3 regions of the Streptomyces sp. CA2R106 genome follow, and region 2 is predicted to be linked to each of the others. Evidence: riboswitches for the same ligand, from Rfam matches in the RefSeq annotation. Region 2 holds a riboswitch; each other region holds the start of a gene.
The links. Region 2 has a riboswitch for cobalamin ahead of WA788_RS06030 (CbtB domain-containing protein). Riboswitches for the same ligand answer to the same signal wherever they lie in the genome.
Positions count from the first base shown of each region.

Region 1: linked by a shared signal. The riboswitch ahead of metE (5-methyltetrahydropteroyltriglutamate--homocysteine S-methyltransferase) and the one ahead of WA788_RS06030 (CbtB domain-containing protein) in region 2 are both predicted to bind cobalamin.
Region 3: linked by a shared signal. The riboswitch ahead of cobN (cobaltochelatase subunit CobN) and the one ahead of WA788_RS06030 (CbtB domain-containing protein) in region 2 are both predicted to bind cobalamin.

Region 1 covers NZ_JBAGKC010000014.1:147,758-155,063, reverse strand. Annotated here, with positions in the region: gene WA788_RS21050 (phosphatase PAP2 family protein) at 1-363, shown strand, start outside; gene WA788_RS21045 (SH3 domain-containing protein) at 446-868, opposite strand; gene WA788_RS21040 (TetR family transcriptional regulator) at 987-1,664, opposite strand; gene WA788_RS21035 (MFS transporter) at 1,830-3,323, shown strand; cobalamin riboswitch at 3,419-3,637, shown strand; gene metE (5-methyltetrahydropteroyltriglutamate--homocysteine S-methyltransferase) at 3,813-6,131, shown strand; gene cobF (precorrin-6A synthase (deacetylating)) at 6,190-6,981, opposite strand.
Region 2 covers NZ_JBAGKC010000003.1:99,472-106,777, forward strand. Annotated here, with positions in the region: gene WA788_RS06020 (bifunctional o-acetylhomoserine/o-acetylserine sulfhydrylase) at 2-1,369, shown strand; gene metX (homoserine O-acetyltransferase MetX) at 1,372-2,613, shown strand; cobalamin riboswitch at 2,612-2,767, shown strand; gene WA788_RS06030 (CbtB domain-containing protein) at 2,807-3,025, shown strand; gene WA788_RS06035 (CbtA family protein) at 3,053-3,919, shown strand; gene WA788_RS06040 ((2Fe-2S)-binding protein) at 3,968-4,807, shown strand; gene WA788_RS06045 (HoxN/HupN/NixA family nickel/cobalt transporter) at 4,980-6,053, shown strand; gene WA788_RS06050 (putative protein N(5)-glutamine methyltransferase) at 6,064-6,927, opposite strand; gene WA788_RS06055 (glycoside hydrolase family 2 protein) at 7,120-7,306, opposite strand, start outside.
Region 3 covers NZ_JBAGKC010000002.1:61,295-68,600, forward strand. Annotated here, with positions in the region: gene cobN (cobaltochelatase subunit CobN) at 1-2,485, opposite strand, end outside; cobalamin riboswitch at 2,670-2,792, opposite strand; gene WA788_RS03375 (precorrin-3B synthase) at 2,877-4,397, shown strand; gene WA788_RS03380 (precorrin-8X methylmutase) at 4,394-5,074, shown strand; gene WA788_RS03385 (precorrin-2 C(20)-methyltransferase) at 5,071-6,645, shown strand; gene WA788_RS03390 (cobalt-precorrin-6A reductase) at 6,713-7,306, opposite strand, start outside.

The DNA of each region.
Region 1 (7,306 bases), on a different contig from region 2:
GTCTTCGCCCTGGACCGGCCGCGCCCGCCGGTGGCGGACTGGGCGGTGCTCGGCACCGACTGGGCGTTCCCGTCCGGCCACGCCACCACGGCCGCGCTGACCGCGGGGCTGCTGGCCTGGGCGGCGCTGCGCAGTGACGCGCCGCGCGGCGCCGTACGGCTGGACGTGCTGAGCTGCGGCTGCTGGGTGGCGGCGATCAGCGCCACCCGGATCTACCTGGGGGTGCAGTGGCCCACCGACGAGCTGGGCGGCTGGCTGCTCGGTGCGGCGTGGCTGGCCCTGACCCTGCCGCTGCTGTCGGCGCTCGCCGGCCGTCCGGCGGCGGCGCGGACCGCTCCGCCCCCGGGCGGGATGCGGCACTGACCGGAGGCGGCGGGAGGGCGGCGCCCCGGAGCCGCTTGCGGGACCTGCCGCGGCTCCGGGATGCCCGCGTGCTTCGGGGCCGTCAGCCCTTGGCGCCCTTCGGCACCGCGTTCATCACGTCGCTGCCGCTGCGCAGCACGTCCTTGCAGTAGGAGACGTAGCCGGTGTTGTCGACGTACTTCGCCGAGACCCAGTTGGAGTTGTCCCGGAGCAGGTACCAGATGTCGTTGCCCTCGATGTTCTGGGCGCGGACCTTGCAGCGCAGGCCGACCTGCTGGCGGTAGGCGAGCGAGCCCTTCACGGAGGAGTCCGTGCTGGGGAACTGGCGCTGGACGACGCCATTGCCGGCGACGACCGTGCCGTAGGGCTTGGCCGGGGCGGCCGGGGCCGCCTGGGCGGCGGTGGCGCCCAGCAGGGTGGTGCCGAGCGCGGCGGCGGCGGCCAGCGCGCCCGCGGCGGTGACGATGCGGCCTCGGAGGGTAGGAAGAGCAGCGGATGTCGCCAAGGGACTTCTCCTGTTCCTGGGGTGCGGTGAGACGCATGGGGCACCGCAGAAGCTACGCCGCACGTTCCGGCGACAACGTGGGGAAATCGCCGCGTTCAGCCGAACGTGCGAGCCGCGCTCACCCGTCTGCGGACCCGTCCCCGGCCACCCGGCCGACCGGGCCGGGGCCGCCGCCGGGTACGGTGCCGCCGCCAGGTACGGTGCCGGGCCCCGGCCCGGCCAGCCAGGGATCGGCGTCGAGCACGTGGTGGAACAGCGCGCGGGCCTCGTCCGCGGGCAGGTCGTGGTTTCCGCGCACCGCCTCGTCGAGCCAGACCCGGAAAGCGGCGACCGCACGCGCCACCAGCAGGCGGGTGTGCAGGCCGGGCTCCGCGGCGCCGCCGTGCCGGTTGCGCACCTGCCGGGCGAACCGCTGCTCCTGCTGCGGCAGATGCCAGAACGCGTCGAACCGCCGGTCGGCGGAGCTGGTGATGATCCGCCGGTACAGCCCGAGTTGCCGCCGGTGAGCCAGCGCGTAGTCCGCGAGGTCCAGCATCGCCGAGCGGACCGCCTCGCGTTCGCCGGACCCGGCGGGCGTGGCGGCGAGCGACTGGTCGAGCCGCGCGGTCATCTCCTGGAGCGGCACGTTCAGCAGCTCCTCCTTGGAGGCGAAGTAGCGGAAGAAGGTGCGCCGCCCGATGTCGGCGGCCTCGCAGATGGCGGCCACGGTCACGTCGTCGTATCCGTGCTCGCCGAAGAGCCGGAAGGCGACCTCGATCGTCGCCGCGCGGTTGTCCGCGCGCTTGCGTTCGCGCATCCCGTCGATGTGCGCCTCCTCGGTGTACGGCCGTACGTCAACGATCCGATTGAATCCTATGCACGTTCGTGGCACCGTATGCCACATGGCACCGTGTGCCACGAAATCCGCGCGGGCCGCCGGACGGCCGCGCAGGCCAGGGCATGTCCAGAGCGAGGAGCAACCGTGGTGAAGAACTCGGAGCACGCCCCCGAGGCGTCGGAGGCGGCCGCCGACGGCGACGGCCGGGCCGGCTCGCGGCCCGGCTGGCAACCGGCCGAGATCGCCGCGCTCGCGGTGGTCTCGCTCGCCGGGCTGCTCGCCTCGCTCACCCAGTCGCTGCTGATCCCGGTGCTGCCGAAGATCACCACCGACCTGCACAGCTCCACCGGCGACGTGCAGTGGCTGCTGACGTCCACGCTGCTGGTCGCGTCCGTCGCGGTGCCGGTGGCCGGCCGGCTCGGCGACCTGTACGGCAAGAAGGTCACGCTGATCGCGGCGGCGGCCGCGCTCTGCGTCGGCTCGCTGGTCTCCGCGCTGAGCGACGGCCTGGTGCCGATGATCGTCGGCCGCGCGATCGTCGGCGTCTCGATGGCCGTGATCCCGCTGGGCATCAGCCTGTTGAGCTCGATCCTGCCGCGCGAGCGGGCATCGGCGGGGATCGCCCTGGTCAGCGCGATGCTCGGGATCGGCGGCGCGCTCGGGGTGCCGATGGCCGCGTGGATCGGCGAGCACGCCGACTACCACCTGCTCTTCTGGATCTGCGCGGCCGGCGGCGCGCTGTCGGTGCTCGGCACCTGGCTGCTGCTCAGCGAGCCGCCCGGGCGCTCCACCGGCCGGCTCGACCTGCCGGGCACCGTGGTGCTCGCCGGCGGCCTGGTCTGCCTGCTGCTGCCGCTGAGCCAGGCGTCCAGTTGGGGCTGGTCGTCGCCGACCACGATCGGCCTGCTGGTCGCCGCGGCGGTGCTGCTGGCCGGGTTCGTGGTCTGGGAGCGCCGCGCGGCCTCGCCGCTGGTCGACGTCCGGGTCAACGCCGCGCCCGCGCTGCTGCTGACGAACGTCGCGTCCGTCTGCGTCGGCTTCGCGCTGTTCGCCACGCTCATCGGCACCGCCTCCTACGTGGAGGCGCCGCGCGTGACCGGCTACGGCTTCGGCTCGTCCGTGGTGGTGGGCGGCCTGTGCCTGCTGCCCAGCGGCGTGGCGATGCTCATCCTGTCGCCGGCCTCGGCGGCGATCACCAACGCGGTCGGGCCGAAGATCACCCTGGCCATCGGCGCGACCATCGTGGCGGCCGGCTTCGTGGTGCGGATCGCGCTCACCGGCCACCTGTGGGAGATCATCCTCGGCACCAGCATCGCCGGGGCCGGCACCGGTATCGCGTACGCGGCCATGCCCGCGCTGATCAACCTCGCCGCGCCGCGCTCGGCCCTCGCGGCCGCCAACGGCCTCAACTCGCTCTTCCGCTCCGTCGGCAGCTCGCTGGCCAGCGCGGTCGGCGGCACCCTGTTCGCCTCGCAGGTGATCGTGCTGGGCGGCCAGGCCATACCCTCCCTGCACGCCTACCGGCTGCTCTTCGGGATCTGCGCGGGCGCGGCCCTGCTCGGCGCCCTGATCGCGCTGACGGTGCCCACCTCGCCGCAGGAGGAGGAAGCCGCGCAGGCGGAACCGGTACCGGCCTGACGCTCCCCGCCTGATGCTCCCCCGGCCGGGTGGAACACCCCGGCCGGGGCCGCCGGGACGGGAAAAGGGGCGGCCCGGCGGCGCCCGCGCGATCTATGCTGGCGGGTGCAGCTGGTTCGCCCCTGCCCGCCAGGCAGGCGCGTCGCAAGAGGGAACCCGGTGGGAATCCGGGACTGCCCCGCAGCGGTGAGTGGGAACGACCGCCGTCAGACGCACTGGGTCCGCCTCGGACCTGGGAAGCGACGGCCAGTAGGTGTCTGCCCCCGGCAGGCGTGCCCGCGAGTCCGAAGACCTGCCCGTTGCCCGTACGCGACCACTCGCGTGCGGAAGTCCCGGTGACCTCGTGGGCGGGTCGGCGTACATGGGCAGGCAGGTGGACGAGCGCGCGCCGTCGTCGGTGCGCCGGGTCCGTACCGGTCCGGTGTGCCGCCTTCGCACCCTCGTCCCGTCGCCGGGATGCCAGGGAGACATCTCGCGAAGGAGAGTTCCGTGTCAGCGAAGTCCGCAGCCGCGGCAGCACGGGCCACCGTGTACGGCTACCCCCGCCAGGGACAGCACCGGGAACTGAAGAAGGCCGTCGAGGGCTACTGGAAGGGCCAAGTCGGCGCCGACGCCCTCCGGCAGACCGCCGCCGACCTGCGCCGCGCCAACTGGCGGCAGCTCGCCGGGGCCGGCCTCCACGAACTGCCCACCGGCGACTTCTCGTACTACGACCACGTGCTCGACACCAGCGTCATGGTCGGCGCCGTGCCCGAGCGGCACCGCGCGGCCGTCGCCGCCGACCGGCTCGACGGCTACTTCGCGATGGCCCGCGGCACCCAGGACACGGCGCCGCTGGAGATGACGAAGTGGTTCGACACCAACTACCACTACCTGGTGCCCGAGTTGGGTCCGGACACCGTCTTCCGCGCGGACTCCTCCCAGCAGGTCGGCGAGCTGCGCGAGGCCCTCGCGCTCGGGTACGACGCGCGGCCGGTGCTCGTCGGCCCCGTGACCTACCTGCTGCTCGCCAAGGCCGCGCCCGGCGCGCCGGCCGGGTTCGAGCCGCTGTCCCTGCTGGACCGGCTGCTGCCGGTGTACGCGGAGGTGCTCGCCGACCTGCGGGCCGCCGGCGCGGCGTGGGCGCAGCTCGACGAGCCCGCCCTCGTACAGGACCGCACGCCGGCCGAACTGGCCGCGGCCGAGCGCGCCTACCGCGCGCTGGGCGGCGCCGCCGACCGGCCGAAGCTGCTCGTCGCGTCCTACTTCGACCGGCTCGGCGAGGCGCTGCCGGTGCTGGCCGCGGCCCCCGTCGAGGGCCTGGCACTGGACTTCACCGGCCCGGCCGCCGCCAACCTCGACCACCTCGCCGCCGTCGGCGGGCTGCCCGGCAAGCGCCTGGTCGCCGGTGTCGTCGACGGCCGCAACATCTGGATCAACGACCTCCAACGGTCGCTGTCCACGCTCGGCACCCTCCTCGGCCTCGCCGACCGCGTCGACGTCGCCGCCTCCTGCTCGCTGCTGCACGTGCCGCTGGACACCGCGCCCGAACGGGACATCGACCCGCAGGTGCGGCGCTGGCTGGCCTTCGCGCGGCAGAAGGCCGCCGAGGTCGCCACGCTCGCCAGGGGCCTGGCCGAGGGCACCGGCAGCATCGCGGGCGAACTCGCCGCCTGCCGCGCCGCCCTCGCCTCCCGCGCGGCCTCCCCGATCACCCGCGACCCCGCCGTACGCGCCCGGGTCGCGGCGGTCACCGACGCCGACGCCCACCGCGCCCAGCCGTACCCGGAGCGGGCCGCCGCCCAGCGGGCCCGCCTCGGGCTGCCGCTGCTGCCCACCACCACCATCGGCTCCTTCCCGCAGACCGCCGAGCTGCGCACCGCCCGCGCCGACCTGCGCGCCGGGCGGATCGACCCGGCCGGCTACGAGGAGCGGATCAGGGCCGAGATCGGCGAGGTGATCTCCTTCCAGGAGCGGACGGGCCTGGACGTGCTGGTGCACGGCGAGCCCGAGCGCAACGACATGGTCCAGTACTTCGCCGAGCAGCTCACCGGCTACCTCGCCACGCGGCACGGCTGGGTCCAGTCCTACGGCACCCGGTACGTGCGCCCGCCGATCCTGGCCGGGGACATCTCCCGGCCCGGGCCGATGACCGTGCGCTGGACCTCCTACGCGCAGTCGCTGACCTCACGCCCGGTCAAGGGCATGCTCACCGGCCCGGTCACCATGCTCGCCTGGTCCTTCGTCCGCGACGACCAGCCGCCCGGCGACACCGCCCGGCAGGTCGCCCTCGCACTGCGCGACGAGGTGGCCGACCTGGAGGCGGCCGGGACGGCGGTGATCCAGGTCGACGAGCCGGCGCTGCGCGAGACGCTGCCGCTGCGCGCGGCCGACCGCCCCGCCTACCTGGCCTGGGCAACCACGGCCTTCCGGCTCACCACCGCGGCGGCCGGTCCGGCCACCCAGATCCACACCCACATGTGCTACGCCGAGTTCGGGGACATCGTGCAGGCCATCGAGGACCTCGACGCCGACGTCATCAGCCTGGAGGCCGCCCGCTCCCACATGCAGGTCGCCACCGAACTCGCCGGCCGCGGCTACCCGCGGGAGGCCGGTCCGGGCGTCTACGACATCCACTCGCCGCGCGTACCGGACGCGCAGGAGGCGGCGGCCCTGCTGCGCAAGGGACTTGAGGCCATCCCGGCCGAGCGGCTGTGGGTCAACCCGGACTGCGGCCTGAAGACCCGCGGCTGGCCCGAGACCCGGGCGTCCCTGGCCCACCTGGTGGCAGCCGCCCGCACGGTCCGGGCGGAGCTGGCCGCGAACTGACCCGGCCCGGCCGCGGGTCGGGGGGCGAGGGCCCGCCGGTCCGCGGCCGGGCGCCGGGTCACGGCCGGGTGCGGCGCAGCAGGTAGGTGTCCATGATCCAGCCGTGCCGGGCGCGGGCCTGCGCCCGGACCTCCCGGATGCGGTCGGCGACGTCGGCGAGCGGGCCGGCGACCAGGATCTCGTCCGGGGTGCCGAGGTAGGCGCCCCAGTAGATCCAGACGCCGTCGCCCTCGACCTGGGTGAAGGACTCGTGGGCGTCGAGCATCACGACCACGTCGCTGTCCACGCCGCCCTCCTGTCCGGGGAAGATCTCCGGGAGGCGGCGCGCGGGGGTGATGTGGACGGGCCGGCCGACCTGGTTCAGGCCGATCCGGTGCCGGGCGGCCAGCGCGGAGACGCTGCTGATGCCGGGCACCACCTCGACGTCGAAGGCGACGGTGCCGCGGGCGGCGATCTCGTCGAGCATGCTGAGCGTGCCGTCGTAGAGCGCCGGGTCGCCCCAGACGAGGAAGGCGCCCGCCTGGCCGGGCGCCAACTCGTCGCGGATCAGCTGCTCGCAGGCGTCCGCGCGCTTGCTCCGCCAGTCGTGCACGGCGGCGGTGTACGCGCCGCGCCCGGCGGCCGCCCGGTCGCGCGGCGGGTCTTCCGTCTCCACGATCCGGTGCGGCCGGTCGGAGTGCTCCTCGATCACGGCCCGCCGGAAGTCCGTCAGGGACGCCTTGACCGGCCCCTTCCCGATCAGGAAGAAGACGTCGGCGCGGCGGATGGCGCGCACCGCGCCGAGCGTCAGGTGGTCGGGGTCGCCGGCTCCGATGCCGATGACGAGGAGGTGGCGCTGCTCCGTGCTCATCTGCGGGCTTTCCAGGTGGTCGGTGGAGAAACCGCTGGTCCGCGGCAACCGCGCGCCCGCCGGGGGCGCGCTGCACGAAGCGTACGCTGCGCCGCGCCACGCCCGTCAGCGGGCCGTGGCGTCCCAGGCCGTGCCGGACACATCCCGCCTGCCCGGCGGGGCCCGGCACGCACGCTCCCCCCTGCCTCCGGCGGGAGGCGCCCCCAGCGTTGCCGGTCGTCGGCGCGGCCCGCCGCGCTCTGTTCCCCAGCGCTTCGCCTGGGCTACCCCCATCCTCCGCCGTGCGATCGGGGGGCACCGCCCATGCCGTAGGCCACGGGGGAGC
Region 2 (7,306 bases):
CATGACCGAGCAGCAGCCCGTCGACGCCGTGACCGCCGGGCACACGCCCGAGACCGCCGTCGCCGCCGCCACCGAGGAGCCGAACTGGTCGTTCGAGACCCGGCAGGTCCACTCGGGGGCGGTGCCCGACCCGGCGACCGGGGCGCGGGCGGTGCCGATCTACCAGACGTCGTCGTACGTCTTCCGCGACACCCAGCACGCCGCGGACCTGTTCGCGCTGGCCGAGCCGGGCAACATCTACACCCGCATCCACAACCCGACCCAGGACGTGTTCGAGCAGCGGATCGCCGCGCTGGAGGGCGGGGTCGCCGCGGTGGCGCTGGCGTCCGGCCAGGCCGCGGAGACCCTGGCGATCCTGACGCTGGCGGGCGCCGGCGACCACGTGGTGGCCGGCTCGTCGCTGTACGGCGGGACGTACAACCTCTTCAAGCACACCCTGCCGCGGTTCGGCGTCGAGGTGTCCTTCGTCGACCCGGACGACGTCGCCGCGTGGCGGGCGGCGGTGCGGCCGAACACCAAGGCGTTCTTCGCCGAGACGCTGGGCAACCCGCGCGGCAACGTGCTGGACGTCCAGGCCGTGGCGGACGCGGCGCACGCCGAGGGGGTGCCGCTGATCGTGGACAACACGGTGCCGACGCCCTTCCTGCTCCAGCCGCTGCGGCACGGCGCGGACGTGGTGGTGCACTCGGCGACGAAGTTCCTCGGCGGCCACGGCACCACCATCGCCGGTGTGGTCGTGGACGGCGGCAGCTTCGACTTCGGGGCGCACGCCGACCGCTTCCCGGACTTCTCCGCGCCCGACCCGAGCTACCACGGCCTCCAGTACTGGCCGGCGCTCGGCCCCGGCGCCTATGCGGTCAAGCTGCGGGTGCAGCTGCTGCGCGACCTCGGCCCGGCGCTGTCGCCGCACTCGGCGTTCCTGCTGCTCCAGGGCGTCGAGACGCTGTCCCTGCGGCTGGAGCGGCACTCCTCGAACGCGCAGGAGCTCGCGGAGTGGCTCCAGGCCCGCGACGAGGTCGCGGCGGTGCACTACCCGGGCCTGCCCTCCAGCCCCTGGTACGAGGCCGGGCAGCGCTACCTGCCGCGCGGCGCGGGCGCGGTGCTCGCCTTCGAACTGCGCGACGGCGCACAGGCCGGCCGGCGGTTCGTGGACGCGGTGCGGCTCTTCAGCCACCTGGCGAACATCGGCGACGTGCGCAGCCTGATCATCCACCCGGCCTCCACCACGCACAGCCAGCTCGACGAGGCGCAGCTCGCGCAGACCGGTGCGACGCCCGGCCTGGTGCGGCTGTCGGTCGGCATCGAGAACGTCGCGGACCTCAAGGCCGACCTGGAAGCAGGGTTCCGCGCGGCCAAGGGCGCGTCCTGACCGTGCCTGGCACGCCGCCGGTCCCCGGCGCCGGATCGCCCGCCGCCGCCCCGGAACCCGCCGGCGCCGGCGGGGTCCTCCCGCCGCCCGCCTCCGGGGCGTGGCGGCCGGGGGACCCGCCCGGGCGGCGGCGCTGGCACCGCGCGGCGGGGCCGCTCGCGCTGGAGGCGGGCGGCGAACTGCCGGAGGTGCGGCTGGCGTACGAGACGTGGGGCCGCCTCGCGCCCGACGGGTCGAACGCGGTCCTGGTGCTGCACGCGCTGACCGGGGACAGCCACGTCGCCGGTCCTGCCGGGCCCGGCCATCCCACGGCCGGCTGGTGGGACGCGCTGGTCGGGCCGGGCCGGGCGCTGGACACCGACCGCTTCTTCGTGGTGGCGCCCAACGTGCTGGGCGGCTGCCAGGGCAGCACCGGCCCGGCCACCGCCCGGCCGGACGGGCGGCCGTGGGGCGGCGCCTTCCCGTTCCTGACCCAGCGCGACCAGGTCGCGGCCGAGGCGGGCCTGGCGGACGCGCTGGGCATCGACCGGTGGGCGCTGGTGGTCGGCGGGTCGATGGGCGGCATGCGGGCGCTGGAGTGGGCGGCCGGCCGCCCGGAGCGGGTCGGCGCGCTGCTGCTGCTCGCCTGCCCGGCGGCGGCCAGTGCCGAGCAGATCGGCTGGGCGTCGGTGCAGCTGCGGGCGATCCGGGCCGACCCGGCCTGGCGCGGCGGCGACTACCACGGCGCCGGGCCGGGCGGCGGCCCGCACGCCGGTCTCGGCCAGGCCCGCCGGCTGGCGCACCTGACGTACCGCAGCGAGCCGGAACTGCGGGCGCGCTTCGGCCGGGACCCGCAGCGCGGTGAACTGCCCTGGCACGGCGGCCGGTACGCGGTGGAGTCGTATCTCGACCACCACGCGGACAAGCTGGTGCGCCGGTTCGACGCGGGCAGCTATGTGGTGCTCACCGAGGCGATGAACGCCCATGACGTGGGGCGCGGGCGGGGCGGCACCGCGGCGGCGCTGCGGCGGGTCACGGCGCCCGCGCTGGTGGCCGGGGTCGACTCCGACCGGCTCTACCCGACCGCGCAGCAGGAGGAGTTGGCGGCGGGCATCCCGGGCGCGGACCGGACGCGGACGATCCACTCGCCGTACGGGCATGACGGCTTCCTCATCGAGGTGGATCAAGTGGCCGCGCTGGTCGGGGAGTTGCTGCCGCCTCCGGCGGCGCGGCGGCCCCCGCGCGGCGTGGCGGGAAGCAGGTGACACGCGTTGACGTGCCGGTTCGCCCGCCCGTACGCTGGCCGTTCGTGATGGTGTGAGGAAGCCGGTGGAACTCCGGCACGGTCGCGCCACTGTGTACCGGTCGCCTCTGGGGGCGTCCGGGAGTCAGATACTCCGCCGTCACGCCGCCCCATTCGAACCGAGGGACGCTGTATCCCCGAAGGAGGCCCCACCCGTGAGTTCTGTGTCCACCCCTTCGTCGACCGAGGCCACGCCGGTTGTCCTGCCCGTCTCCAAGGCGGTGCTCTGGCTGGTCGGCAGCGCGCTCCTGGCGCTGGCCGCCTACTACTTCATCGGCGTCGACCAGGGCGCGGTGTCCGTCTTCGGCCGGGACATGCACATCCACGAGTTCGTGCACGACGCGCGGCACTTCCTCGGCTTCCCCTGCCACTGACGACACCAGGCAGGCGGACAACTCGACATGGAGAAACGACTCGTACTGCGCGGCGTGCTCGCCGGCGCGATCGGCGGGCTGCTCGCGTTCGTCTTCGCGCGGATCTTCGCCGAACCGCAGATCAACCGGGCGATCAGCTACGAGAGCGGCCGGGACGCGGCGCAGAACGCCCTGGACAAGGCCGCGGGCCTGCCGGTCTCCCCGGACGGCCCCGACCTGTTCAGCCGCACCGTCCAGGCCGATGTCGGCATGGGCGTGGGCCTGGTCCTCTTCGGTGCGGCGATGGGCGCCCTGTTCGCGGTGGTCTACACGGTGTGCCTGGGCCGGGTGGGCGGCGTCCGGCCGCGCACGCTGGCGCTGCTGGTGGCCGGCGGCGGCTTCCTCGGCTTCTACCTGGTGCCGTTCGTGAAGTACCCGGCGAACCCGCCCGCGATCGGGCACGAGGACACCATCAAGGCCCGCACCGGGCTCTATCTGGTCATGGTGGTCTGCTCGATCACGCTGCTCGCGCTGGCGGTGTGGCTGGGGCGGCGGCTCCAGGGGCGGTTCGGCACGTGGAACGCCACGCTGCTGGCCGGTGCGGCCTTCGTGGTCGCCATCGGCGTCGTGATCGGCCTGCTGCCCGCGCTGGGACACCTGGCCGCCAACCGCGAGCAGTACGGCAACCACGCCACGGAGACACCTCAGCCGCTGACCGACCCGGCGGGGCGGATCGTCTACCCGGGCTTCCCTGCGGACGTGCTGTTCCGGTTCCGCTTGTACTCGGTGGCCGCGCAGCTGCTGCTGTGGTCGGCGATCGCGCTGGTCTTCGGGCCGCTTTCGGAGCGGGTGCTGAGCGCCTCGCCGACCGGCCGCGCCGCACGGGCGCCCCGGGTCGGCCCGGTGGAGGCGTGAGGGGGCGCCTCGGCGCGCCATCCCGCCCTGCCGCGGCAGGGTGGCGCCGTGCACGGCGATGAGACGAGAGCGGCCCTGGCGGAGCTGGGGCCGTTCTTCGCGGTCGAGAGCGCTGCGGCGGCCGATGCGGCCGGCGGCGGCTCCGGCTGGCGGTCGATGGGCGAGCTGGGCGACGGCAGCGGGGTGCTGGCCGCCCGCGTGGCCGCCGTACGCGGGGTGCTGGCCGCGGGCGGCGGGCAGCAGCCGGACGCGGTCGAGGAGCGGGTGGCCGCGTCCGTGACCCACCTGGGCCTGGTGGCGCGGCTGCTCTCCCCCTACCTGGCGCTGGCCGTGCTGTACGGGCACGTGCCCGGCGCCGTACGGCTGTCCGACCTGCGCTGGCAGCCCGCGCTCGGCGGCCCCTACCCGCTGGCCCTGCCGGGGCTGCCCGGCCGCGCCGCGGGCCCGCCCGCCCCGGCGGAGACCGGGCCCGCGGAGACCGGTGGGGTCGCGGACCTCGGCAGGGTGGCGGGCCTCGGTGGGGTCGCGGACGCGTTCGCGGCGGCGGTCCTCTCCGGCCCGGTCCGCGAACTGACCGCGGCCTGCGCGGACTTCCGCGTCTCCCCGCACGTCCTGCGGGGCAACACCGCGTCCGCGCTCGCCGGCGCCGCCCGCATGGTCGCCGGGGCCCGCCCGGAGGCCGCCGCGCGGGCCCGCGCGCTGACCGGGCTGCTGCTGGCCGGCGGCCCGCTGCGCGGCGCCGGGCATCTCACCCCGGCGGACGCCGGCGGGGGCCACGGCGCCTTCCGGCGGCGCAGCTGCTGCCTGATCTACCGGGCCGCGCCGGGTCACGCCGGGGCGCTGTGCGGCGACTGTGCGCTCTCCCGTGTGCCGGTGCGCCCGGGATGAAGCAGGTCAAAGCGTTGCGGGCATGAGGACCCGGTCTTGTTGCGAGCAACTTGCAACAAGTAATGTGTCGCATCGAGGTGTCCCGCCCCCGGTCGCAAAGGACGCAACGTTGACCTCCATCATCCAGACCCGCCCCGCCGCGGGGTCCCGCCTCCAGCGGATATCGGCGTCGATGTCGCGTGCCGAGTGGACCCGGCTGGGCGGTATGGCCGGCTTCATCGTGGCGCTGCACGTCATCGGCTGGTTCACGCTCGCGGTGATCGTCGCCCCGCACCACTACCGGACGGGCACCGGCGTCTTCGGGGTCGGCATCGGCGTCACCGCCTACACGCTCGGGATGCGGCACGCCTTCGACGCCGACCACATCGCCGCGATCGACAACACCACCCGCAAGCTGATGGGCGAGGGCAAGCGGCCGCTGTCGGTCGGCTTCTGGTTCTCGCTCGGGCACTCCTCGATCGTCTTCGGGCTGTCCTTCCTGCTCTCCCTGGGCATCAGGTCGCTCGCCGACCCGGTGGCGCACGACAACTCCGGGCTGCACGACGTCACCGGCTGGATCGGCACCACCGTCTCGGGCACGTTCCTGTACGCGATCGCGCTGGTCAACCTGCTGATCCTGGGCGGCATCTGGAAGGTCTTCCGGCGGATGCGGCACGGCGAGTTCGACGAGGCGGCGCTGGAGGACCAGCTCAACAACCGCGGTCTGATGAACCGCCTGCTGGGTCGGCTGATGAAGTCCGTGAGCAAGCCGTGGCAGATGTACCCGATCGGCCTGCTCTTCGGCCTCGGCTTCGACACCGCCACCGAGATCGCGCTGCTGGTGCTGGCCGGCTCCGGCGCCGCCTCGGGCCTGCCCTGGTACGCGATCCTGTGCCTGCCGGTCCTCTTCGCCGCCGGCATGTGCCTGCTGGACACCATCGACGGCTCGTTCATGAACTTCGCGTACGAGTGGGCGTTCTCCAAGCCGGTCCGCAAGGTCTACTACAACCTCACCATCACCGGCCTGTCCGTCGCGGTCGCCCTGATCATCGGCACCGTCGAACTGCTCGGCCTGATCTCCGACAAGGCCGGTCTGCACGGCTCCTTCTGGGACTGGATCGGCGGGCTGGACCTCAACATCGTCGGCTACGTCATCGTCGGCCTGTTCTTCCTCACCTGGGCCGTGGCCCTGGCCGTCTGGAAGTACGGCAACATCGAGGAGAAGTGGTCCACCGGCCTGCGCACCGCCGACGCCGGCCCGGAGTAGCGCCCGCCGCTCAGGGCCGCTCCCGCGGTGACCGGTGCGGGGCGGGCCCGGGGTGCGGGCGGGTGGCCAGCAGGACGGTGGCCTCCAGGTCGGGGTCGTGGGCGGTGGCCGCGGTCAGGCCGCCGGCGCGCAGGGCACGCAGGGCGGCGGGGACCTGGGCCCGGCCGGCCTCGGAGAGCAGGGTGCCGCCCGGCGCGAGCCAGGTGGCGGCGTCGCGGGCGACGCGGCGCAGCAGGTCCAGGCCGTCGGCGCCGCCGTCGAGGGCGAGCGGTGCCTCGTGGTCGCGGGCCTCGGCGGGCAGCAGCGGGATGTCGCCGGTGGGCACGTAGGGGACGTTGGCGGTGAGGATGTCCACCCGGCCGCGCAGGGTGGGCGGCAGGGGCGCGAACAGGTCGCCCTCGTGGACCTGGCCGCGGGCGGCCGCCAGATTGCGGCGGGCGTAGCGCACGGCGGCGGGGTCGAGGTCGGCGGCGTGGAGTTCGACGCCGGGCGCGGCCGCGGCGAGTGCGGCGCCGACCGCCCCGGACCCGCAGCACAGGTCCAGCACGACCGCGCCGGGGCGCAGCAGGGCGGCGGCACGGGCGAGCAGGAACTCGGTGCGGCGGCGCGGCACGAACACCCCGGGGCCGACCTCGATCCGCAGGCCGGCGAACCCGGCCCAGCCGACGACGTGTTCCAGGGGCAGGCCGCCCGCGCGGCGCGCCACCATCGCGGCCAGCTCCCGCGGGGTGGCGGCGGCCTCGGTCAGCAGGCCCGCCTCCTCCTCGGCGAAGACGCAGCCGGCGGCGCGCAGTTCGGCGGCGGTGTCGGCCGGGTGCGGCCAGCCGGGGCGGCTGCCGGTGCCGGGGCGGGGCGCGAAGCGGGGTTCGGACATGGGTGGCGGTGCCTTTCGGGAAGCGTGGCGCTCCCTGGGGCCGTGCCGTCGCGCGGGGCGTCGACGTCAGCGGGCGCGGCCGTGCGGTGGGAGCGAGCGTGGTGTCCTGCGGCGGTTGATCGGTCCCACCTCCTCGGCTCGTCGCGGGGCGCGCTGCGGCCGGACCCGGTCCGCGGCGCCGTGCCGGACAACCTACCGTACGACCGCGGCGTTGACGGTGTGCAGGGCGGCGGTGGCGGCCTCGGCGGTGGGGTCGGGCCAGCCGTGCACGGTGAAGGTGGCGTGCTCGCCGGGCAGCAGCGTGGTCAGGCCGCGGTCGGTGTGCGCGGCCGGGCCGAGCCGGTCGGCCTGGAGGAGCAGGTCGCGCAGCAGGGTGCGG
Region 3 (7,306 bases), on a different contig from region 2:
CGGAGTAGAAGTTGCGGCCGGTGGGCAGCACGTTGACCAGGCCGCGCAGCGGCGAGCCGGACGGCCCGGCGGGCACGAAGCCGCCGGCCAGCGCGTGCACGGTGCGGTCGATCTCGTCGGTGGTCGCGGTGAGCCGGGGGACCACCTCGCGGGCGGCGAACTCCAGGACGGCGGCGACCTGTTCGCCGCTGCCGGCGGTGACGGCGGGCACGGCGGCCGGGTCCCAGCCGGCGTCCTCCATCGCCTGGACCAGGGCGCGGGCGCGCTCCTCGACGGCGTCGGCGGCGGTGCGGGTGGCGGCGGACTCGTCCAGGCCCAGCGCCTCGCGCAGCCCGGGCAGGGCCGCGGTGCCGCCCCAGATCTGCCGGGCGCGCAGGATCGCCAGCACCAGGTTGACCCGGTCGGTACCGGCCGGGGCCTGGCCGAGGACGTGCAGGCCGTCGCGGATCTGGGCGTCCTTGATCTCGCAGAGCCAGCCGTCGACGTGCAGCAGGAAGTCGTCGAAGCCCTCGTCGTCGGGGCGGTCGGCCAGGCCCAGGTCGTGGTCGAGGCGGGCGGCCTGGATGAGGGTCCAGATCTGGGCGCGGATCGCCGGGAGCTTCGCCGGGTCCATGGCCGCGATCTGGGCGTGCTCGTCCATCAGCTGCTCGAGGCGGGCGATGTCGCCGTAGGAGTCGGCGCGGGCCATCGGCGGCACGAGGTGGTCGACGAGGGTGGCGTGGGCGCGGCGCTTGGCCTGGGTGCCCTCGCCCGGGTCGTTGACCAGGAACGGGTAGACCAGCGGCAGGTCGCCCAGGACCGCGTCCGGGCCGCAGGCCGCCGACAGGCCGGCGTTCTTGCCGGGCAGCCACTCCAGGTTGCCGTGCTTGCCGAGGTGGATCATCGCGTCGGCGCCGAAGCCGCCGTCCGCGGCGGGGGCGGCGATCCAGTGGTACGCGGCCAGGTAGTGGTGCGAGGGCGGCAGGTCGGGGTCGTGGTAGATCGCGATCGGGTTCTCGCCGAAGCCGCGCGGCGGCTGGATGAGGACCAGCAGGTTCCCGTGGCGGAGGGCGGCGAGCACGATGTCGCCCTCGGGGTTGCGGCTGCGGTCGACGAACAGCTCGCCGGGCGGCGGGCCCCAGTGCTCCTCGACCGCGTCGCGCAGTTCCCGCGGCAGGGTGGCGTACCAGCGGCGGTAGTCGGCGGCGGGGACCCGGACGGGGTTGCGGGCCAACTGCTCCTCGGTGAGCCAGTCCTGGTCGTGGCCGCCGGCGTCGATGAGGGCGCGGATGAGGGCGTCGCCGGGGTGGAGGGGGGAGCCGTCGGAAGGGGTGACGTCGGAGGGACCGCCGTCGGACGGCGCGTCGAGGCCGGGGACGGGGTCGGGCCCGAAGTCGTAGCCCTCCTCGCGCAGGCGGCGCAGCAGGGCCATCGCGCTGGCGGGGGTGTCGAGGCCGACCGCGTTGCCGATGCGGGAGTGCTTGGTGGGGTAGGCGGACAGCACCAGGGCCAGGCGCTTGTCGGCGGCGGGTATGTGCCGCAGCCGGGCGTGCCGTACGGCGATGCCGGCCACGCGGGCGGCGCGCTCGGGGTCGGCGACGTAGGCGGGCAGGCCGTCGGCGTCGACCTCCTTGAACGAGAACGGGACGGTGATCAGCCGCCCGTCGAACTCGGGCACCGCGATCTGGGTGGCCGCGTCGAGCGGGGAGACGCCCTCGTCGTTCGCCAGCCACGCGGCGCGCGAGCCGGTCAGGCACAGCGCCTGGAGCACGGGGACGTCCAGGCCGGTGAGCGCGCCCGCGTCCCACGCGTCGTCGTCGCCGCCCGCGGACGCGTCGGCGGGGCGGGTGCCGCCGGCGGCGAGCACGGTGGTGACGATCGCGTCGGCGGCGGACAGTTCTGCGACGAGTCCGGGCTCGGGGGTGCGCAGGGAGGCGACGAAGTACGGCAGCGCCCGGGCCCCGGCCGCCTCGATCGCGTCGCACAGGGCGCCGACGAACGCGGTGTTCCCACTCATGTGGTGGGCGCGGTAGTAGAGCACGGCGACGGCGGGGGCGTCCGCGGGCGCCGCGGCGGCCGTCCGCTCCAGCGGGCCCCAGGAGGGCGCGGGCGCGGGCGGTTCGAAGCCGTGGCCGGTGAGCAGCACCGTGTCGGACAGGAAGCGGGCGAGCTGCTCCAGGTTGGCCGGGCCGCCGTGCGCCAGGTACGCATGCGCCTCGGCCGCGAGGCCCACCGGCACCGTGGACGCCGCCATCAGCTGGGCGTCCGGCGCCTGTTCGCCGCTCAGCACCACCACCGGCAGGGTCGTCGCCAGCAGCGCGTCCAGCCCCTCCTGCCACGCCCGCAGTCCGCCCAGCAGGCGTACGACGACCAGGCCGACGCCCTCCAGCAGCTCCGGCAGCAGCGCCACGTCCACCCGCGTCGGGTTCGCGAACCGGTACGCCACCGGTCCCCCGGCCGCCCGAGCGCTGAGCAGGTCCGTGTCCGACGTGCTCAGCAGCAGCACCCGTTCGGGATGCGGCCCGCCGAGCCCCTGCTCACCGGCGGGCGAAGGCGCTTCGGCCGGGGGCAGTTCCTCGCCACCCCGCACCGGGGCGGTGGTGCTGGAGTCGGCGGAACGGGGCAACTCGGATGATCCGGTCACAACGAAAACCCTTCCTCGGGGTGTCCGCGCCCCGGGTGGTGTCGGACGGCGGGAGTTCCTGGCTCGCTCGACCGCCGGAGGCACCGGTGGCCAAGTTCACAGTGGCGGGACCGCGCCGGATTCGCACCGGGCTTCCTCCCCTGTCGCCGTCTGCGGCAATGGCGAACCGGAAGGTCCGCACCGGGAGCATAGTAAGCGCCGTACGCATTCGGCAGATGACCCGATTTGTGGCACGGTCGGTATGCTCGCCGCCATGTCCACCGCCCCCGACCAGCCCGTCCAGCCGCCGCGGCCGACCGCCGACGCATGCCCGGCGGACGTCAACGCGGCGGTAGGGGAAGCCGCCCGGGCCCCGCGCGGCCGGGCGGACGCCTGCCCGGGGGCCCTTCGGCTGCACACCGCCGACGACGGCGCGCTGGCCAGGGTCCGCGTCCCGGGCGGTGCGCTCGGCGCGGCGCAGGCCGAACGGCTGGGCGAGGCGGCCCGGCGGTTCGGCGACGGTGATGTCCATCTCACTTCGCGCGGCAACGTCCAACTGCGCGGCCTGGCCGCGGGCTGCGGGGCGGAGCTGGCCCAACTGCTGGGCGCGGCCGGGCTGCTGCCGTCTGCGGCGCACGAGCGGGTACGGAACGTCGTGGCGTCGCCGCTGTCGGGCCTGGACGGGCAGGGGCACCTGGACGTCGGGGGCTGGCTGCGGGAGCTGGACGGGCTGCTGTGCGGGAGCGCGGCGGCCGCGGCGCTGTCCGGGCGGTTCCTCTTCGCGCTGGACGACGGGCGCGGCGACGTCGCGGCCCTGGGACCCGACGTGACGCTGCGCGCGGCGCCGGACGGGACGGCGCTGCTGCGGGTCGGCCGCAACCCGGCCCTCCGCCTTCCCGCCGCCGACGCGCCCCGGGCCGCACTGCTCGCCGCGGAGGGCTTCCTCGCCGCGGCCACGCCCGACGGCGGCGGCGAGCCCACCGCGTGGCGGGTGGCCGACCTGCCCGACCGCGGCGCGGCCCTCACCGCGGACCTCGCCGGCCGTCTCACCGCACCGCCCGCCACCACCGCGGCCCCGCCCGCCGCCTCCCCCGCCGGCACCCGGGGGGAAGCCGCACACACAGCACCCACAGTGCCCCCCGCAATCGGCCCCATCCCGCACCCGGCCGCCCCCGGCGGCCCCCTCGCCCTCTCCGTCCTCGCCCCCCTCGGCCGCCTCACCCCCGACCAGTGGCGCGCCCTGTGCGCGCTCGCCGCCCGCACCCCGGCCGCGCAGCTGCGGCTCACCCCGTGGCGCGGCGCCGTCGTCCCCGGGGTGCCCGCCGACCGGGCCCGGGCGGAGCTGGCCGCGCTCGCGGCGGCCGGACTGGTGACGGACCCGGGCTCCCCGTGGGTGGGCGTGAGCGCGTGTGCCGGGCGGCCCGGCTGCGCGAAGTCGCTCGCCGACGTCCGCGCGGACGCGGCGGCCCTCGTCCACCCGGCACCCGGGGACGCCGAGCCCTCCCGCCCCACCCCCGGGAGCGGGGAACCCGGGGACACACAGCCCGAGGGCACACAACCCGGGAGCGGGGAACCCGGGGGCACCACCCCCCGCCCCCTCCCCGTCCACTGGTCCGGCTGCTCCCGCGCCTGCGGCCGCCCCCGCACCCCCGACCGCGTCGAAGTCGTCGCCACCTCGAACGGCTACCGTGTGGACCTCTTCCGTACCGGGGCCCCGCTGCGAAGCGCCCACCCCCGGCCCGCCGACCTCGCCGCCACCGTGGCGGCCGCGCGCCGCGGCGCGCCGACCGAATGAGCGAGACCACCGTGCCCCCTGTGCCCCCGGTCCCCCCGGGCTCCGCGTACCCCTACGCGTACGAGAAGGACGGTGCGGCCATCTACCGCCGCTCCTTCGCCACGATCCGCGCCGAGGCGGACCTCGGCGGGCTGCCCGCGGACGTCGCCCAGGTCGCGGTGCGGATGATCCACGCCTGCGGCATGGTCGACCTGGTCGCCGACCTGGCGTACTCGCCCGGCGTGGTCGCGCGGGCCCGCGCGGCGCTGCGGGCCGGGGCGCCGATCCTGTGCGACGCCGCGATGGTCGCCAGCGGGGTGACCCGCAAGCGGCTGCCCGCGGACAACGAGGTGATCTGCACGCTGGGCGACCCGTCGGTGCCCGCGCTCGCCGCGGAACTCGGCACCACCCGCACCGCGGCGGCCCTGGATTTGTGGCGGGACCGGCTGGAGGGCGCGGTCGTGGCGGTCGGCAACGCGCCCACCGCGCTGTTCCGGCTGCTCGAACTCGTCGCCGCGGGCGGCCCGCGGCCGGCCGCGGTCATCGGCGTCCCGGTCGGCTTCGTCGGCGCGGCCGAGTCGAAGCAGGCCCTGGCCGCCGACCCGTCGGCCCTCGAGTACCTGGTGGTGCACGGCAGGCGCGGCGGCAGCGCCATCGCGGCCGCCGCGCTCAACGCGATCGCGAGCGAGGAAGAATGAGCAGCCGTCCGTCAGCGGCCCACGAGACGGCCGCATCCGACAGCGTGGGGCGGCTCTACGGGGTCGGCCTGGGCCCCGGCGACCCGAAGCTGCTGACCGTACGCGCCGTGGAGGTGATCTCGGCGGCCGACGTGGTGGCGTACCACAGCGCGCGGCACGGCCGGTCGATCGCCCGCGGGATCGCGGCGGGGTACCTGCGCGCGGGCCAGATCGAGGAGCAGCTCGTCTACCCGGTCACCACCGAGACCACCGACCACCCCGGCGGCTACCAGGGCGCGATGGAGGAGTTCTACGAGCAGGCCGCGGCGCGGCTGGCGGCGCACCTGGACGCGGGGCGCAGCGTGGCCGTGCTGGCGGAGGGCGACCCGCTCTTCTACGGGTCGTACATGCACATGCACAAGCGGCTGGCCGACCGGTACCCGACGGAGGTGGTGCCCGGGGTGACGTCGATGGCGGGCGCGGCCGCGCGGCTGGGGGCGCCGCTGGTGGAGGGCGAGGAGTCGCTGACGGTGCTGCCCGGCACGCTGCCGGAGGAGGAGCTGGCCGCGCGGCTGGCGGCGGCGGACACCGCGGTGGTGCTGAAGCTGGGCCGGACGTTCCCGGCGGTGCGGCGGGCGCTGGAGCGCTCGGGGCGGCTGGCGGACGCGCGGTACGTCGAGCGGGCCACGATGGCCGGTGAGCGGACCGCGGAACTCGCCGAGGTGGACCCGGAGTCGGTGCCGTACTTCGCGGTGGCGGTGCTGCCGAGCCGGGGCGGCGCGACGGAGCCGCGGACGGCCGCACCCGCGGCGGTGTCCGAGGCGGACGCCGACGGCGGCGGGCGCGGGCAGGTCGTGGTCGTGGGCACCGGTCCGGCCGGGCCGCTGTGGCTGACCCCCGAGACGCGCGGCGCGCTGGCCGCCGCGGACGACCTGATCGGCTACACCACCTACCTGGACCGGGTGCCGGTGCGGTCCGGCCAGCGGCGGCACGGCAGCGACAACAAGGTGGAGGCCGAGCGCGCCGAGTTCGCCCTCGACCTGGCCCGCAGGGGGCGGCGGGTGGCCGTGGTCTCCGGCGGCGACCCGGGGGTCTTCGCGATGGCCACCGCCGTGGTGGAGGCGGCCTCGCAACCGCCGTACCAGGACGTGCCGATACGGGTGCTGCCCGGTGTGACCGCGGCGAACGCGGCGGCCGCGCGGGTCGGTGCGCCGCTCGGCCACGACTACGCGACCGTCTCCCTGTCGGACCGGCTCAAACCGTGGGAGGTCATCGCCGAGCGGCTGCGGGCGGCTGCCGCCGCGGACCTGGTGCTGGCGCTGTACAACCCGGGCTCCAGGAGCCGCACCTGGCAGGTGGCCAAGGCGCGCGAACTCCTGCTGGAGCACCGTGCTCCCGACACGCCCGTGGTGGTCGCCCGCGACGTCGGCGGGCCGGGGGAGCGGGTGCGGATCGTCCGCCTCGCCGAACTGGACCCGGACGAGGTCGACATGCGCACCCTGCTGATCGTCGGGTCGTCCCAGACCAGGACCGTGGTGCGCGGGGGCGGCGAGCAGGTCGTCTGGACGCCGCGGACCTACCCCCGGGACTGACGGCGCCCTCCCCCGGGCGCCGGACCACCCGCAGCGCTGAGGGCACCGCGCACCCGCCGCCGTGCCCTCAGCCCACCCGCTCCCGCACCCACCGCGCCGCCCGCTCCACGTCCTGGGCGACCTCCACCCCCGCCACCACCGGCGGCCGGCGCACCACCACCACCGGCAGCCCCGCCTCCCGTGCCGCCACCAGCTTCGCGGCGGTCGCCGCACCCCCGCTGTCCTTCGTCACCAGCACCCCGATCCGGTGCTCCCGCAGCACCTCCCGCTCCCCCTGGAGCGTGTACGGGCCCCGGTCCAGCAGCACCGTCATCCGCCGCGGCACCTCGCCCTCCGGCGGGTCCACCGACCGCACCAGGAACCACAGGCCGTCCAGCCCGGCGAAGGCCGCGAGGCCACTGCGGCCGGTCGTCAGGAACACCCGGTCCGACAGGTCCGGCAGCAACTGCGCGGCCTGGGCGAGCGAGTCCGCGAAGCGCCAGTCGTCGCCGGGGACCGGGGTCCAGCCGGGGCGGCGCAGCGCCAGCAGCGGCACTCCCGTGCGGGTGGCCGCCTCCGCGGCGTTGGCGCTGATCCGCTCCGCGAAGGGGTGCGTCGCGTCCACCACGGCGTCCACATGGTGCTCGCGCAGCCAGCGCGCCATTCCCTCGACGCCGCCGAA